Regions from separate parts of the Streptomyces sp. CA-210063 genome, predicted to be linked through region 2. Evidence: riboswitches for the same ligand, from Rfam matches in the RefSeq annotation. Region 2 holds a riboswitch; each other region holds the start of a gene.
The links. Region 2 has a riboswitch for cyclic di-AMP ahead of JIX56_RS04580 (M23 family metallopeptidase). Riboswitches for the same ligand answer to the same signal wherever they lie in the genome.
Positions count from the first base shown of each region.

Region 1 (4,727 bases), 1.5 Mb from region 2:
CAGGAGCCGCTGGACGGACCGGGCCTCGGCGCGCTGCTCCCGTGCGCGCTGTACGGCGAGGGAGCGGTCGGTGGGCTCCAGGTCGAACTCCAGGCGTACGACGCCGTCCTCGAAGCTGCGCTTCTGCTGGTACCCGGCGTCGGTGAACACCTTGATCATCTTGCTGTTTGCGGGCAGCACCTCGGCGGCGAAGCGTCTGATGTCGCGCTCGCGGGCGACGGCGGCGATGTGTTCGAGGAGGGCGGAGGCGACACCGCGGCCCTGGTGGGCGTCCTGGACGAGGAAGGCGACCTCGGCCTCGTCGGCGGGGGCCGACGCGGGCATTCCATCGGCGCCGATGCGGTCGTAGCGTACGGTGGCGATGAACTCGCCGCCGACGGTGGCGGCGAGCCCCACCCGGTCCACGAAGTCGTGGTGCGTGAAGCGGTGGACGTCCTTGGCGGACAGGCGAGGGTACGGCGCGAAGAAGCGGTAGTACTTCGACTCGTCCGAGACCTGCTCGTAGAAGCTGACGAGACGCTCGGCGTCATCAACGGTGATGGGCCTGATGCGTGCGGTGCCGCCGTCACGCAGCACCACGTCGGCCTCCCAGTGGGCGGGGTACTCGTGCCGGTCCGACGAGGTCTGCATGGGCCCCAGAGTACGGCTCGCGTACGACAACGGCGCGGGGCAGTCTGGGGAAGCACGACAGAAGAACAACACAAGGACAGCAGCCGGTTCGCGGTCAGGCCGTGGGCCCGGTCCGGCGCGCTGCACGATATGGGAAACTGGTCTAGACAACCGGTCTAGACCTCTCTGAAGTACCCGAGACACCTGAAGGGCAGCATCACATGGCTGAGCGCCGCGTCAACGTCGGCTGGGCCGAGGGCCTCCACGCCCGCCCCGCATCCATCTTCGTCCGGGCCACCACGGCCTCCGGTATCCCCGTGACGATCGCCAAGGCCGACGGGAACCCCGTCAACGCGGCCTCCATGCTGGCGGTCCTGGGCCTGGGCGCCCAGGGCGGCGAGGAGATCGTGCTCGCCTCCGAGGCCGAGGGCGCGGACATCGCGCTCGACCGCCTGGCGAAGCTCGTGGCCGAGGGGCTCGAGGAGCTCCCCGAGACGGTCTGAGTAACGCGATAAAGGCCTGAAAAGGCACCCGCAGGCACCATCGAAGGGCTCGTCCGATTTATCGGGCGAGCCCTTCGCATTTCCCTGTCACACGTGGGGAGAAAATCTCTCTGCGGGCAGCAGAAATAATGCCCTTCGAATTTCTTCCCTCTTTGTATACGGCTCCCGTGTTAATGCCGGAGGCTCGGCATGTTTACGGGGTGTTGCGAAGTCCTCACACGCTCCGGGCGCTCCGCCCCGCCGGGCCCGGCGGGAAATCGGAGCCGGTGTGCGGCGGTGGCGCGCTCGGTGTGCAGGGACGTGATGGTCCGGGCCCGCTCGCCGTCGCCGCGCGCGACGGCGTCCACGATGCCGCCGTGCTCCGCCCAGGACTCCACGGGGTTGGCCGGCGCCTCGACCGCGTACATCCAGGCGATCTTGTGCCGCAGTTGGGCGAGTGTCGAGGTCAGCGCGGGACTGCCGGACGCCTGTGCGAGCGTCTCGTGGAACCAGCCGCCCAGGGAGCGCAGATCCTCGCTGTTGCCCCGCCTGGCGCGCTCCTGGCCCAGTCTGACCAGGCCGCGCAGCACCTTGAGGTGCGCCTCCGTGCGGCGCTGCGCGGCGCGGGCGGCGCCCAGCGGCTCCAGCAGCATGCGCATCTCCAGCAGGTCGGCGGCCTCCTGCTCGGTCGGCTCGGCGACACACGCGCCCGCGTGCCGACGGGTCACGACGAAGCCCTCGGCCTCCAGCGTGCGCAGCGCCTCGCGCACGGGGACGCGGCTGACGCCGTACCGGCGGGCGAGCAGTTCCTCGGTGAGGCGGCTGCCGCGCTCGTAGACACCCGCGACGATGTCATCACGGATCGCCGTGCATACCGAGTGCGCCGGAATACGCATGACCGACCTCCGCCTTAATCCCCGTGAAACGTCGATGATTGACGTGTGTTCCAGCGACTCTATTGCAGTGAGCCGGAATTTCCGATGCCGGACCGGAATCCAGGGATATTTTTTGGACAGGAGGTACGTCACAACGCGGAAAGCCCCGGCTCGGTGAGCCGGGGCCTCGGGGTGAGCGCCGGAGCGTCAGACGTTCACGCCGTGCGAGCGCAGATACGCGACGGGGTCGATGTCCGAGCCGTACTCGGCCGTCGTGCGTGCCTCGAAGTGCAGGTGCGCGCCGGTGACGTTGCCGGTCGCCCCGGAGAGGCCTATCTGCTGGCCGGGGGTGACCGTCTGGCCGACGGAGACGCCGATGGACGACAGGTGGCCGTACTGGGTGTACGTGCCGTCGTTCATCTTGATCACGATGTTGTTGCCGTACGCGCCGCCCCAGCCCGCCTCGAGGACGATGCCGGAGCCGACCGCGTGGACGGCGGTACCGGACGCGGCGTGGAAGTCGACGCCGGTGTGGCTGCCGGAGGACCAGACGGCGCCGCCGGCCTTGTAGCCGGTGGAGATGTACGAGCCGCTGATCGGGGAGACATAGGCGTTGAGGCGCTCACGCTCAGCGGCGCGGGCGGCACGCGCCTCGACCTCCTCGCGCTCCTCGGCGGCGGCCCGTTCCTGCTCGGCCTTCTCGGCGGCGGCCTTCCTGGCCTCCTCCTGCGCCTTCTTCTTGACGGCAGCCACCTCGGCGGCCTGCTGCTGCGCGGCGGCCTGGGCGTCCACCTGGTCGGCGACCGTGTCGCCGAGGACGATGATCTGGTTCAGGCCGGTCTGCTCGACGGCGGGCTCCTCCGCGGCGAGCGCGGGAGCGGCCAGGGTGCCGATGACACCGGTGGTGGTGAGTGCGGCGACGCCCACGTTCCTCGTGGTCGTGCGCTTCACACGGCCGGGGCGGCGGTGCTTCCCGGGGGCGCGGGTGAACGCCATGAAGTGGCTGGTCCTTTCCTTCCCTCTCGCCTACCGGGTTAGCTGACGGGTTCGGAGCAGGAAGGTCTCCTACGGCTGCCCCTCGTTTCGCGTCGCTCGCGAAGGGCACCCGATTCACCCCAGGGACTGCGATGGGTCCCCGGCTCCCCTGGCTCGCGCCGTACGGGGACTCGGCGATGACTGTCCGGTGCCGCGGCTGCGGCGCACTGCTGACGAACAGCCGGACCGACGCTAAGTGGGCCGCCTTCGAAATAACAAACGGATCACGGGATTTGTTGCCTACGCCACAGGTCAGACACGCAACCTCCGCCATCAATACGGACAAACGAGGGCCCTGGTGACTCTTCCGTCACCAGGGCCCCTGAGGCACGCGTCCCTTTGTCCGGGTTCTCCTCGGACTTCTACTCGGCCGGTACGACGGTGACTTCGCCGATGCCGAGGGCCCTGACCGGCTCCTCGATCTGCTCGGCGTCGCCGACGAGGACGGTCACCAGTCGGTCCACCGGGAAGGCGCTCACGGCGGCCGCGGTGGCCTCCACCGTGCCGGTGGCGGCGAGTTGGCGGTACAGCGTCGACTGGTAGTCGTCCGGCAGGTACTGCTCGACCTGGTCGGCCAGCGTGCTCGCCACGGCCGCGGCCGTCTCGAACTTGAGGGGGGCGACCCCGACGAGGTTCTGCACGGCGACGTCCCGCTCGGCGTCGGTCAGGCCCTCGGCGGCGAGGGTGCGCAGCACCGTCCACAGGTCCTCGAGCGCCGGGCCGGTGTTCGGGGTGTCGACGGAGCCGCTGATGGCCAGCATCGCGGCGCCCGAGCCGTCGGGCGCGGAGCGCAGCACCTGGCCGAACGCGCGCACGCCGTAGGTGTAGCCCTTCTCCTCGCGCAGGACACGGTCCAGGCGGGAGGTGAGGGTGCCGCCGAGGCAGTAGGTGCCGAGCACCTGGGCCGGCCACACGCGGTCGTGCCGGTCGGCGCCCACCCGGCCGATGAGCAGCTGGGTCTGGACGGAGCCGGGGCGGTCCACGATGATCACCCGTCCGGTGTCGTCGGCGGTGACCGACGGCACGGGGCGCGGCTTGGCCGGGGAGCCTGTCCAGGCGCCCAGGGTGTCGCCCAGCACCGCGTCGAGGTCGACGCCGGTGAGGTCGCCGACGACCACGGCGGTGGCCGTGGAGGGGCGTACGTGCCTCTCGTAGAAGGCGCGTACGGCCGCGGAGTCGATGCCCTCGACGGTCTCCTCGGTGCCCTGGCGGGGGCGGGACATCCGCGAGTCGGCCGGGAACAACTGCCTGGAGAGCTCCTTCGCGGCCCGGCGGCCCGGGTTGGCGGTCTCATGCGGGATCTCGTCGAGCCGGTTGGCCACCAGCCGCTCGATCTCGCTGTCCTCGAACGCGGGTGCCCGCAGCGCGTCGGCGAGCAGACCGAGCGCCTTCGCCAGCCGTGACACGGGCACCTCGAGGGACAGCCGTACGCCGGGGTGGTCGGCGTGCGAGTCGAGGGTGGCGCCGCAGCGCTCCAGCTCGGCGGCGAACTCCTCGGCGGTGTGCTTGTCGGTGCCCTCGGAGAAGGCCCTGGTCATGATGGTGGCGACGCCGTCCAGGCCGACGGGCTCGGCCTCCAGGGGCGCGTCGAGGAGGACTTCGACGGCGACGACCTGCTGGCCGGGGCGGTGGCAGCGCAGCACGGTCAGGCCGTTGTCCAGGGTGCCGCGCTCGGGCGCGGGGAACGCCCAGGGCCTGGCCTCGCCGGCCTGGGGCTGCGGGTGGA
Region 1 covers NZ_CP102512.1:2,563,445-2,568,171, forward strand. The annotation lists gene JIX56_RS11090 (bifunctional acetate--CoA ligase family protein/GNAT family N-acetyltransferase) at 1-630, opposite strand, end outside; gene JIX56_RS11095 (HPr family phosphocarrier protein) at 831-1,112, shown strand; gene JIX56_RS11100 (GntR family transcriptional regulator) at 1,283-1,987, opposite strand; gene JIX56_RS11105 (M23 family metallopeptidase) at 2,174-2,962, opposite strand; cyclic di-AMP (ydaO/yuaA leader) riboswitch at 2,975-3,148, opposite strand; gene JIX56_RS11110 (M16 family metallopeptidase) at 3,364-4,727, opposite strand, start outside.
Region 1: another riboswitch for cyclic di-AMP. It lies ahead of JIX56_RS11105 (M23 family metallopeptidase); the one in region 2 lies ahead of JIX56_RS04580 (M23 family metallopeptidase).

Region 2 (4,727 bases):
CCGGCCGCCTTGCCGTCGTCGAGCAGCGCACGCAGCTGGTCCAGATCGCCGTCGCGGACCATCTTCCAGAACTCGGCGCCGTCCGCGGGGTCGCTGAGCGGCAGATTCACATTGAGCACGCCGGGCAACTCGACATCCGGGCCCTCCAGCTTCTGATCGGCCGCGTTGCGGAAGTCGAAGACCGTGTGCAGGCCGAGGGAGGCCAGGAACGCGGTGTCCTCGTCGGTGGCGTGCGCGAGGTGACCACTGCGGAACAGCACCCCGTGGCGCACCCGACGGCCGTCCACGGTCGGCAGACCGCCCACATCGCGGAAGTTGCGCACTCCGGTCAGCTCGGGCTCGGTCGACGGGACCTGCTGCGTCACTGGGGCTCCTCCCATCCGGCCGCCGGCGCCGATCGTCGACGGGCACGCACTCGGCACCGAGGCGCGCCCTCGACGATACGACATGGGTGCGTACGCCAATGAGTTGTCCACAGGGGCCGCGGCACGGCCCGCGGCAGTTGTCCACAGGTGTCGCGAAGGCCCCGTCGGCAGTTGTCCACAGGTGCCGTGAGCGCCTGCGGCGACCTGCGATGATGTTGAAGCCCGATCGCACCTGTTCGAATCTGTGGGGAACCTGATGTTGGAAATCGGCGCCGAAGGCCGTACCTGGCTTCTTACGGGGCCCAGGAGCAGCTATGCCCTGCGGCTCACGGAGAATGACGAGCTGCTGCATCTGCACTGGGGTCCCCGGATCGCACTCGCCGACGCCGAGGAACTGGCCGGCCGGCAGCAGCTGCCGTACTGGCCGTTCGAGGCCCCGGTCGACGGGCACGAGGAGTACCCCGTCGAGGGCGGCCCCCGCTTCACCCGCCCCGCCCTCTCCGTGCGCACGGACGAGCGGCGCGGCACCGAGTGGACCTTCCAGGAGTACGAGGCCGACGGCGACGAGCTGCGGCTGCGGTTCACCGACGACGGCCTCGGCATCACCCTGCACTACCGGATGCGCGACGACGTGATCGAGCGCTGGGTGACCCTCGCCAATGAAGGACCGGCGGTGGAGCTGCTGCGGGCCGACTCGGCGACCTGGACGCTGCCGCGGCGCGAGGAGGCCTGGCGGCTGTCCCAGCTGCACGGGCGATGGGCGGCCGAGTCCCGGCTCGTGCGCGGGGACCTCACCTACGGCGAGAAGGTCATCGGCAGTCGGCGCGGCCACACCGGGCACCAGCATCTGCCCTGGGTCGCCCTCGACACCGACGCCACCGAGGAGCGCGGCGAGGTCTACGGCTGCGCCCTCGGCTGGTCGGGGTCCTGGCGGATCGCGGTCGCCCAACTCCCGGACGCGCGCGTGCAGATCACCGGGGGCGCCGGATACGACGAGTCCGGTCTGCTGCGGCTGGAGACGGGCGAGACGTTCACCACGCCGCTCTTCGCCGGCCTGTGGAGCGACGGCGGCTTCGGCGGGGCGAGCCGCGCCTGGCACACGTACCAGCGGACGTACGTCATCCCGGACGCGGATCAGGACCGGCCGGTGCTCTTCAACTCCTGGGAAGCCACCGAGTTCGACATCTCGGAGGAGCAGCAGGGGACGCTCGCGCGGCGGGCGGCGGCCATGGGGGTCGAGCTGTTCGTGGTGGACGACGGCTGGTTCGGGACGCGCACCAGTGACCGGGCCGGGCTCGGTGACTGGACCCCCAACCCCGACCGCTTCCCGAAGGGGCTGACGCCGCTCGCCGACTATGTGCACGCCCTCGGTATGCAGTTCGGTATCTGGGTCGAGCCCGAGATGGTCAATCCGGACAGCGAGTTGTACCGGTCGCACCCCGAATGGGCCCAGTTCCAACCGGGACGAAAGCGGACGGAGCTGCGCAATCAGCTCGTACTCAATCTCGCGCGCGAGGATGTTCAGGAATATCTCTGGGAGCAGTTGAACGGGCTCCTCTCCAGCGCGCCGATCGACTATGTGAAGTGGGACTTCAACCGCTGCTTCACGGATGCCGGCTGGCCCGGTGAGCCGTACCCGCAGAAGCTGTGGGTCGAGCACGTGCACGCTTTCTACGCCTTGCTGGACCGGCTGCGGGCCGCGCACCCGGGGGTGGCGTTCGAGTCCTGCTCGGGCGGCGGCGGTCGTATCGACCTCGGGGTGATGGCGCGGACGGACCAGGTGTGGACCTCGGACAACACCGACCCGCTCGACCGGCTCGCCATCCAGCACGGCTTCAGTCAGGTCCACCCGGCCCGGATCATGGCCGCCTGGGTCACCGACAGCCCGAACAATCAGCTCAACGGCCGGGTCAGCTCGCTGCGCTTCCGCTTCGTCAGTGCCATGGCGGGGGTGCTCGGCGTCGGCGGCGACCTCACCGAGTGGACCGAGGAGGAGCTGGCCGAGGCGCGGGACTGGGTGGAGCTGTACAAGGAGATCCGGCCGGTCGTGCAGCGCGGCGACCTCTATCGGCTGAGGCCGCCGACGGGAGGGCTGAGCGCCGTGCAGTACGTCCATGGCGACGAGGTCGTCGTCCTGGCCTGGCTCCAGGCCCAGCATTACGGCGAGCCGCTCGCGCCGCTCCGGCTGCGAGGCCTCGACCCGGCAGAAACGTATGAGTGCCGCGAAACGGGCGAAATGCACCGAGGTGCGGTGCTGTTGCATCACGGGCTGCGGACGGGGCTGCGCGGTGACTTCGATGCGACAGTTATCCGCCTGCGTCGCACTTGAGTGAACTGTCCGAAATAGAGCTGTAATTCCAACAAGCCCCGGAATAAAGCCTACTGGGCCGTAGGTGGGTGAGCAGCGTCATATTCGTGACGTTCCGTTGCCGTCATGTTCACGTAATTCGTATGTGTTTCCAGGGCGGTTGCAAAATGCCGAAGGACGGTCTTTTACGGAGCGTAATCATGAATTGATGTAAGGATCAGGGAGGAAGACGCACAGGAAGTCCCAATGGTTGTCTCTGTGGGCACAAGTCGCTTACGTTCGGCGTCAATCCGGACGGACGCCCAATCCTGCCGCCGACCGGAGCCGCGTACCGACCTGATCCACGGCAGGAGCGGGGGACCCACAGGAATTACCGCCTGTTCCGGTCTCCGGAACGGCTAGGGGTTAAGCCGTGCGCAAGCACGGCCGGGCATCTCCAGTCCGCACCCGACAGCTCACCTCGCAGGCGCCGGAGAGGAATTCGCCCATGCCCGCGAAGGGTAAGCACCGCCGTCCGAAGTCCCAGCGTTTCACCCGCTCCATCGCCGCCGCAGGGACCGGGGGCGCGGCGCTCGCACTGCCGCTGATCGGAGCCGCAGGCGCTCATGCCGCGACCCCGACGGCCGCCGTTTCCGGTGTTTCGGAGAAGACGGCCACGATCGCCGCCGAGAAGGCCACGGCCGAGGCGAGCGCGCGGATGGAGCAGGCCGAGAAGGCCGCGCAGGCGGAGAGGACCGCCACCAAGAAGGCGGCGGCCAAGACCTACTCGGTGAAGGTCGGCGACTACCTCGCGAAGATCGCGGACGAGCAGGACGTCGAGGGCGGCTGGAAGCGGCTCTACTCGGACAACCGTGCGGCGATCGGCTCCGACCCGTCGCTCATCCACCCGGGCCTCAAGCTCAGCATCGGCGCCCGGGCCGCGTCGAGCGGTACACCGGAGTCGTCGACGAAGACCCAGTCGTCGCAGTCCTCGAAGCCCTCCCAGTCGTCGAAGTCCTCCGACTCCTCGGCGAAGGAGACGACGGAGGCGAAGGACACCCAGGCGTCGACCTCCACGTCGAGCGGCCAGTCCTCGTCGTCCAACAGCTCAGGCTTCAGCGTGCCCATCCAGGGCGCCACCGTCGGCACCGCGTACAAGACCGCCGGCAGCATGTGGTCCAGCGGCTACCACACCGGCGTCGACTTCGTGGCCCCGACCGGGACCAGCCTCAAGGCCGTGGGCGCGGGCACCGTCGTCTCCGCCGACTGGGGCGGCGCGTACGGCAACCAGGTCGTCATCAAGCTCGCCGACGGCTACTACGCCCAGTACGCCCATCTGTCCTCGATCTCCGTCTCCGCGGGCCAGTCCGTGAGCGGCGGCCAGCAGATCGGCCTCTCCGGCGCGACCGGCAACGTCACCGGGCCGCACCTGCACTTCGAGATCCGCACCACCCCCAATTACGGTGCGGACATCGACCCGCTGGCGTACCTGCGGTCGAAGGGCGTCAGCGTCTGACGCACCGCCGTTCCACGTAGGCCGGACCCCATGATCCCCGGGGTCCGGCCTTCGTCGTCGGCCGACGACCACTGCGCGGGTCGCCGATGCCGAATGCGCCTGTCCCGAGTCAAGGGGGGCGGCACCACCTTCACCTTCGTCACCGACGGCATCCACAGCGCCCTCGCCCAGGCGAAGGCCGCCGCCGGGGACAGGAGCGCCGACATCGCGGGCGGGGCGAGCACGGTACGGCCGTACCTCGAGGAGGGGCTCATCGACGAGCTGCAGTTGCATGTGGTGCCCGCGCTCCTCGGACACCCCTCGCCTCCCATCTCAAGTACCGCTTCGTGGATCGAAGTCTCGACAGTCGTGCGACGGTGAGGACACAGTGATCCGCAAGCGAACAGAAGGAGCGTCATGACCACTCGCAGAGCCTTCGGAGTCCTCGCGGCCGGTGCCGCTCTCGCGGCATTCGCCCCGGCCACGGTCGCGAACGCGAGGTCGAGCACGAGTGCGTCCCCGCGTCCCCGCCGCGGTCGGCTGATCGCGGCGGACGACTTCCGGCACGGACTCGGGCAGT
Region 2 covers NZ_CP102512.1:1,046,296-1,051,022, reverse strand. The annotation lists gene JIX56_RS04590 (tyrosine-protein phosphatase) at 1-365, opposite strand, end outside; gene JIX56_RS04585 (alpha-galactosidase) at 622-2,694, shown strand; cyclic di-AMP (ydaO/yuaA leader) riboswitch at 2,997-3,155, shown strand; gene JIX56_RS04580 (M23 family metallopeptidase) at 3,161-4,168, shown strand; partial or broken gene JIX56_RS04575 (dihydrofolate reductase family protein) at 4,259-4,462, shown strand; gene JIX56_RS04570 (DUF1080 domain-containing protein) at 4,565-4,727, shown strand, end outside.

Region 3 (4,727 bases), 4.6 Mb from region 2:
GGCGGGCGCCTGGGTCCGGTGGGTGGGGCGGGCGCCTGGGTCCGGTGGGTGGGGCGGGCGCCTGGGTCCGGTGGGTGGGGCGGGGGCGCGCCGGGGGGTATCCGTCCTCGGAACGGCGCGGAATCGGTCGCCTGGGAAGTCCAACCTGTTGACGCGCCAACCGCTGCGGGCGGACACCCCCCGACACGCCCCCTTCGCGCCGTACGCGGCCGCCCGCCGTCGGGGTGAGGGTCACCGTCCGTCGCGGCCGCCCGGCAAGTGCCGGTGGGGCGTGCCTCAGTCCCTGCCCCAGCGGACGGTGTCGAAGCTACGCCGAGGCCTCGGTCAGCCTGGTGAGTTCCTCGGGGGTGAGGGTGAGGTCGGCGGAGGCCAGCAGGGGCGGGAGTTGGTCGACGGTTCGGGCGGAGCTGATGGGGGCGGTGACGGTGGGCTGGGCGGTGAGCCAGGACAGGGCGATGGTGGCGTGGGCGACACCGCGGGACTCGGCGATCTCGTCCAGGGCGGTGAGGACGCGGATGCCGGCCGGGGTTTCGAGGTAGGCGCCGGCACCGGCGGCCCGGGGGCTGTCGATCGTCGTGCCGGGGCGGTACTTGCCCGTGAGGAAGCCCATGGCGAGGGCGAAGTAGGGGACGGCGGAGAGGCCCGAGTCGGCGGCGAGGCGCTGGAGGGGGCCCTCGTAGGTGTCCCGGGAGACCAGGTTGTATTGGGGCTGGAGGGCGACGTAGCGGGCCAGGCCTTCGGCCTCCGAGAAGTCCAGGGAGGCCTTCAGGCGCTCCGGGGTGATGTTGGACGCGGCGATCGCGCGGACCTTGCCGGCCTTCACCAGGTCGTCGAGGGCGGTGATGATCTCCTCGACGGGGACTTCGGGCTTGTCGAAGTGGGTGTAGTAGAGGTCGATGTAGTCGGTGCCGAGGCGGGTGAGGGAGGCGTCGGCCGCCGCCTTGATGTTGGCCGCCGTCAGGCCCTGGTACTCGGGGTGCTGGCTCACCTTGGTCGCGATGACCACGTCGGCGCGGTTGCCGCGGGACCTGACCCACTTGCCGATGACCGTCTCGGACTCGCCGCCCTTGTTGCCCTCGACCCACGCCGAGTAGGAGTCGGCGGTGTCGACGAAGTTGCCGCCGGCGGCCGCGTAGGCGTCGAGGACCGCGAAGGACTGGTCCTCGTCCGCCGTCCAGCCGAAGACGTTGCCGCCGAGGGCGAGCGGGAAGATCTCGATGTCGGACGTGCCCAGCTTGCGAAGAGAAGTCATGTGCGACGTCAACCGGTGGGCCAGACGTTCGCATTCCGCCTCAGCGTGAACGGTGCGTGAAGCATCCGTCATCCGTCATCCGTCAGGAGGAGACAGAGGAGAGGCCCCGGGCCCCCGCCGCCCCGCATGACGAACGCCGCGCAGCCCTCATGGGGTTGCGCGGCGTCTCGGGTCCCTGCCGGCCCAACGGCCTTGCGGGGTTGCCGTTCGTTCGGGTCTTACGGGTTCAGGCCCTTGCTGCGCAGCCATGCCGCCGGGTCGATGCCGTTGGCGGAGCCGGCGGCGTGGACCTCCATGTGGAGGTGGGCGCCGGTGACGTTGCCGGTCGCGCCGACGCGGCCGATGACGTCGCCGGTGGCGACCTTCTGGCCGACGCTGACGCCGATGGAGGACTGGTGGGCGTACCAGATCTCGGTGCCGTCATCGAGGGTGAGGACGGTCTTGTAGCCGTAGGAGCCCTCATAGCCGGCCCGCGTGATGGTGCCGCTGTGGACGGCCTTGATGAGGGTGCCGGTGGGCGCGGCGAAGTCGAGGCCGGTGTGGTAGCCGGAGGACCAGTAGGGGCCGGCCTGACCGAAGGTGGAGGTGAGGGTGTACGAGGAGGTGGGAAGCGTGAACTGCTTGGCGAGGGCCTCGAGGCGCTCGGCTTCCCTCTTCGCCGCGGCCTCCTCCTCCGCCTTCTTCTTGGCGGCGGCTTCCTTCGCCTCGGCTTCCTTCTTCTCCTGGGCGGCCTGCTCGGCGGCCTTCTTCGCGGCGGCCGTCTGGGCGGCCTCGGCGGAGGCCTTGTCGAAGGCGTCCTGCTGGGACTCGGCCTGCGCCATGATGCGGGCGCGCAGCGCCTCGCCGGCGTCCGCCGTGCCCTGCTCTGTGTCGGCGGCGATCAGGCCGGCGCTGCTGAGGGGGGTGGTGGAGGCCTGCGGCTCCGCCTCCTCCTCCTTCTCCGTGTCGTCCTCGAAGACCGAACCGACGTCGGGCATCGATATGGACACCGGGGCCTTGCCGGACTGCGCGCTGGCCATACCGGCGCCGCCGACGGCGGCTATGACACCGACGCCGAGAACCGTGGAGCTGCGGGCGAGTCCGCCACGGGCGAGTCCGCCGCCCTTCTTGGCGACGCGGTGCCGGCCGCGAGCGGGGCGAATGGACTCCTCGTTGGGGTTCCACTCCTGCCAGGGGCCCTCGTTGTCGCTGTTGTAGCTGCCGTAACCGAACGTCTGGCTCTCGCCGTCGCGTTGGCTCGGTACGAACGGGGCTTCGGTCGCGGACCGGTTGGACGCCACGTGGGCGTACTCCTTTCCTTCCTTCTCGCCTACCGGGTTAGCTGACGGGTTCGGAGCAGGAAGGTCTCCTACGCGCGTAAACCTGACGTGCTGCCACGACGGTTTCCGCGCGATTCACCCCAGGGTGGTGGTTCCCCGGTTCCCTTGCGGGATTCGGCGCGTGAGCACGGAGCCGTCTCTTGTGACGGCTGGGACGACCGCGCTGCGTTATCGAACGTTAATAGACGCGAGTACTCCATTCCAAGCTGTTCTGGATGATCGTTCCGGCTTTCGCGCAGGACTTACGGGTCATGAGGGGCGGAAAACGGGCGAGTTGACCTTGCCTCTGGAGTAACAAGAGTTCTGACGGCACGTCAGTTGGTATACGGAGAAAGGTCGGGCGGACACGTTCGGTGACATCGATCGTGAACGATGTGAGAGAGACGTGTGGGGAGGCACACGGAGAGGTGCCGAGAAGGGCGCGAGAAGGGCGCGAGAAGGGCGTCAGGGGCGGCGGACCGCCAGGAGCGCCATGTCGTCCGTCGTGCGGTCGCCCGTGTGTCGGCGCACCTCCTCCGCGAGGGTTGTCAACAGGGCGCGCGGGCCGGGGAACGTACGACCGGACAGCCGCTCGGCCGGGTCGTAGAAGACGCCTCGGCCGTCGCGGGCCTCGGAGAGGCCGTCGGTGTAGAAGAGCAGCGTGGCGCCGGGCGGGAATCCGGTCTCCTCGGCGCGGTCCGGCCAGGTGCCCAGGTCGTCCATGCCGAGCGGGAGCGCGGGCTGCGGGGCCTCCACGGTGCGCAGGACGCCGTCGGCGTACAGCAGCAGTGGTGAGGGGTGGCCGCGGTTGACGATCCGGGCGCGGCCGGCGCCGTGCGGGAACTCCGCCAGTACGGCCGTGACGAACCCCTCGCGCTCCACGGCCGCGTCCCGCCGCGCCGCCTCCCGCCGCGCTCCCTCCCGGGCCAGCGCCCGTTCCAGCCGCTGGGCGACCGCTTCGAGCGTCGACTCCTGCTCGGCCGCCTCCCGGAACGCGCCGATCAGCACCGCCACCGCCGACACCGCGCCGAGCCCCTTGCCGCGCACATCGCCCACGATCAGCCGTACGCCGTGGGGGGAGTCCTGCACCGCGTACAGATCACCCCCGATCGACGCCCCGGCCTGCGCCGCCTCGTACCGCGCGGCGATCTCCAGCCCGCCGATCCGCTCCTGCGGCACCGGCAGTACGGCCCGCTGCGCCGCCTCGGCGATCTCGCGGGCGGTGGCGAGCCGGGCGTCGCTGCGGCGGACGAGGCGGTTGATGAGTACGGCCAGTACGGCGACGGTGGTCACCGTCGCGATCTCGGTGATCGCGTCCACGTGGCCCGTGTCGCCGTAGCGGATGTGTACGGCGGTGATGCCGGCGATCGAGACCACACCGGTGATCACCGTGCCGTGCAGCGAGAAGAGCGGGGCCGCCACGAGTGGCGCGGCGGTGAAGAAGGGGACCGCCGTGAACTCGCGCGGGGTGAAGTGGTCGTAGAAGAGTCCGATGGCGATCAGCAGGACCGGGATGACGCGGACGAGCGTACGGGCGTACGAGAAACGCCGGCCGACCGGCTGCCTCGCGCCCTCTCGCTGCCCCACGGATACAGGGTTCACGGGGGTGGGGTGCGGGGCCAGTCGGCGGGGCCGAGTGGGCTAGCGGGCCGGTCGCACCGGTCCGCCCCTGGCTCGTTCCCCGCGTCCTCGTTTCCGTCCCCTTCCCGTCCCCTTCCCGTCCCCTTCCCGTTTCCTCCGGGACTCAGCCGGCCGTCAGTTCGGTCAGCTCCGGCAGGGGGAGCGTGTGCTGGGTCTGGAGGACCTTCGCGCGGAGGTAGCGGACGTTGTGGGCGGTGGTGAAGACGCCCGTGGGGACGCGGTGCCGGACGCCGACACCCAGGTCACGGAGCTGCTGCCCCTTGTCGGGGTTGTTGGAGAGCAGGTCCAGCTCGTCGATGCCGAGGGCGCCCAGCATCTGGGCCGCCGCCGTGTAGTCGCGGGCGTCCTCCGGCAGTCCGAGCGCCGCGTTCGCCTCGTAGGTGTCGAGGCCCTGGTCCTGGAGGGCGTACGCGTCGAGCTTGTTGTAGAGACCGATGCCCCGGCCCTCCTGGCGGAGGTAGAGGAGGACACCGCCACGGTCGGCGATCCGCTCCACCGCCTCGCGCAGCTGCGGACCGCAGTCGCAGCGGGCCGAG
Region 3 covers NZ_CP102512.1:5,685,417-5,690,143, reverse strand. The annotation lists gene JIX56_RS24795 (aldo/keto reductase) at 308-1,252, opposite strand; gene JIX56_RS24790 (M23 family metallopeptidase) at 1,471-2,532, opposite strand; cyclic di-AMP (ydaO/yuaA leader) riboswitch at 2,544-2,701, opposite strand; gene JIX56_RS24785 (PP2C family protein-serine/threonine phosphatase) at 3,016-4,137, opposite strand; gene JIX56_RS24780 (GTP cyclohydrolase II) at 4,295-4,727, opposite strand, start outside.
Region 3: another riboswitch for cyclic di-AMP. It lies ahead of JIX56_RS24790 (M23 family metallopeptidase); the one in region 2 lies ahead of JIX56_RS04580 (M23 family metallopeptidase).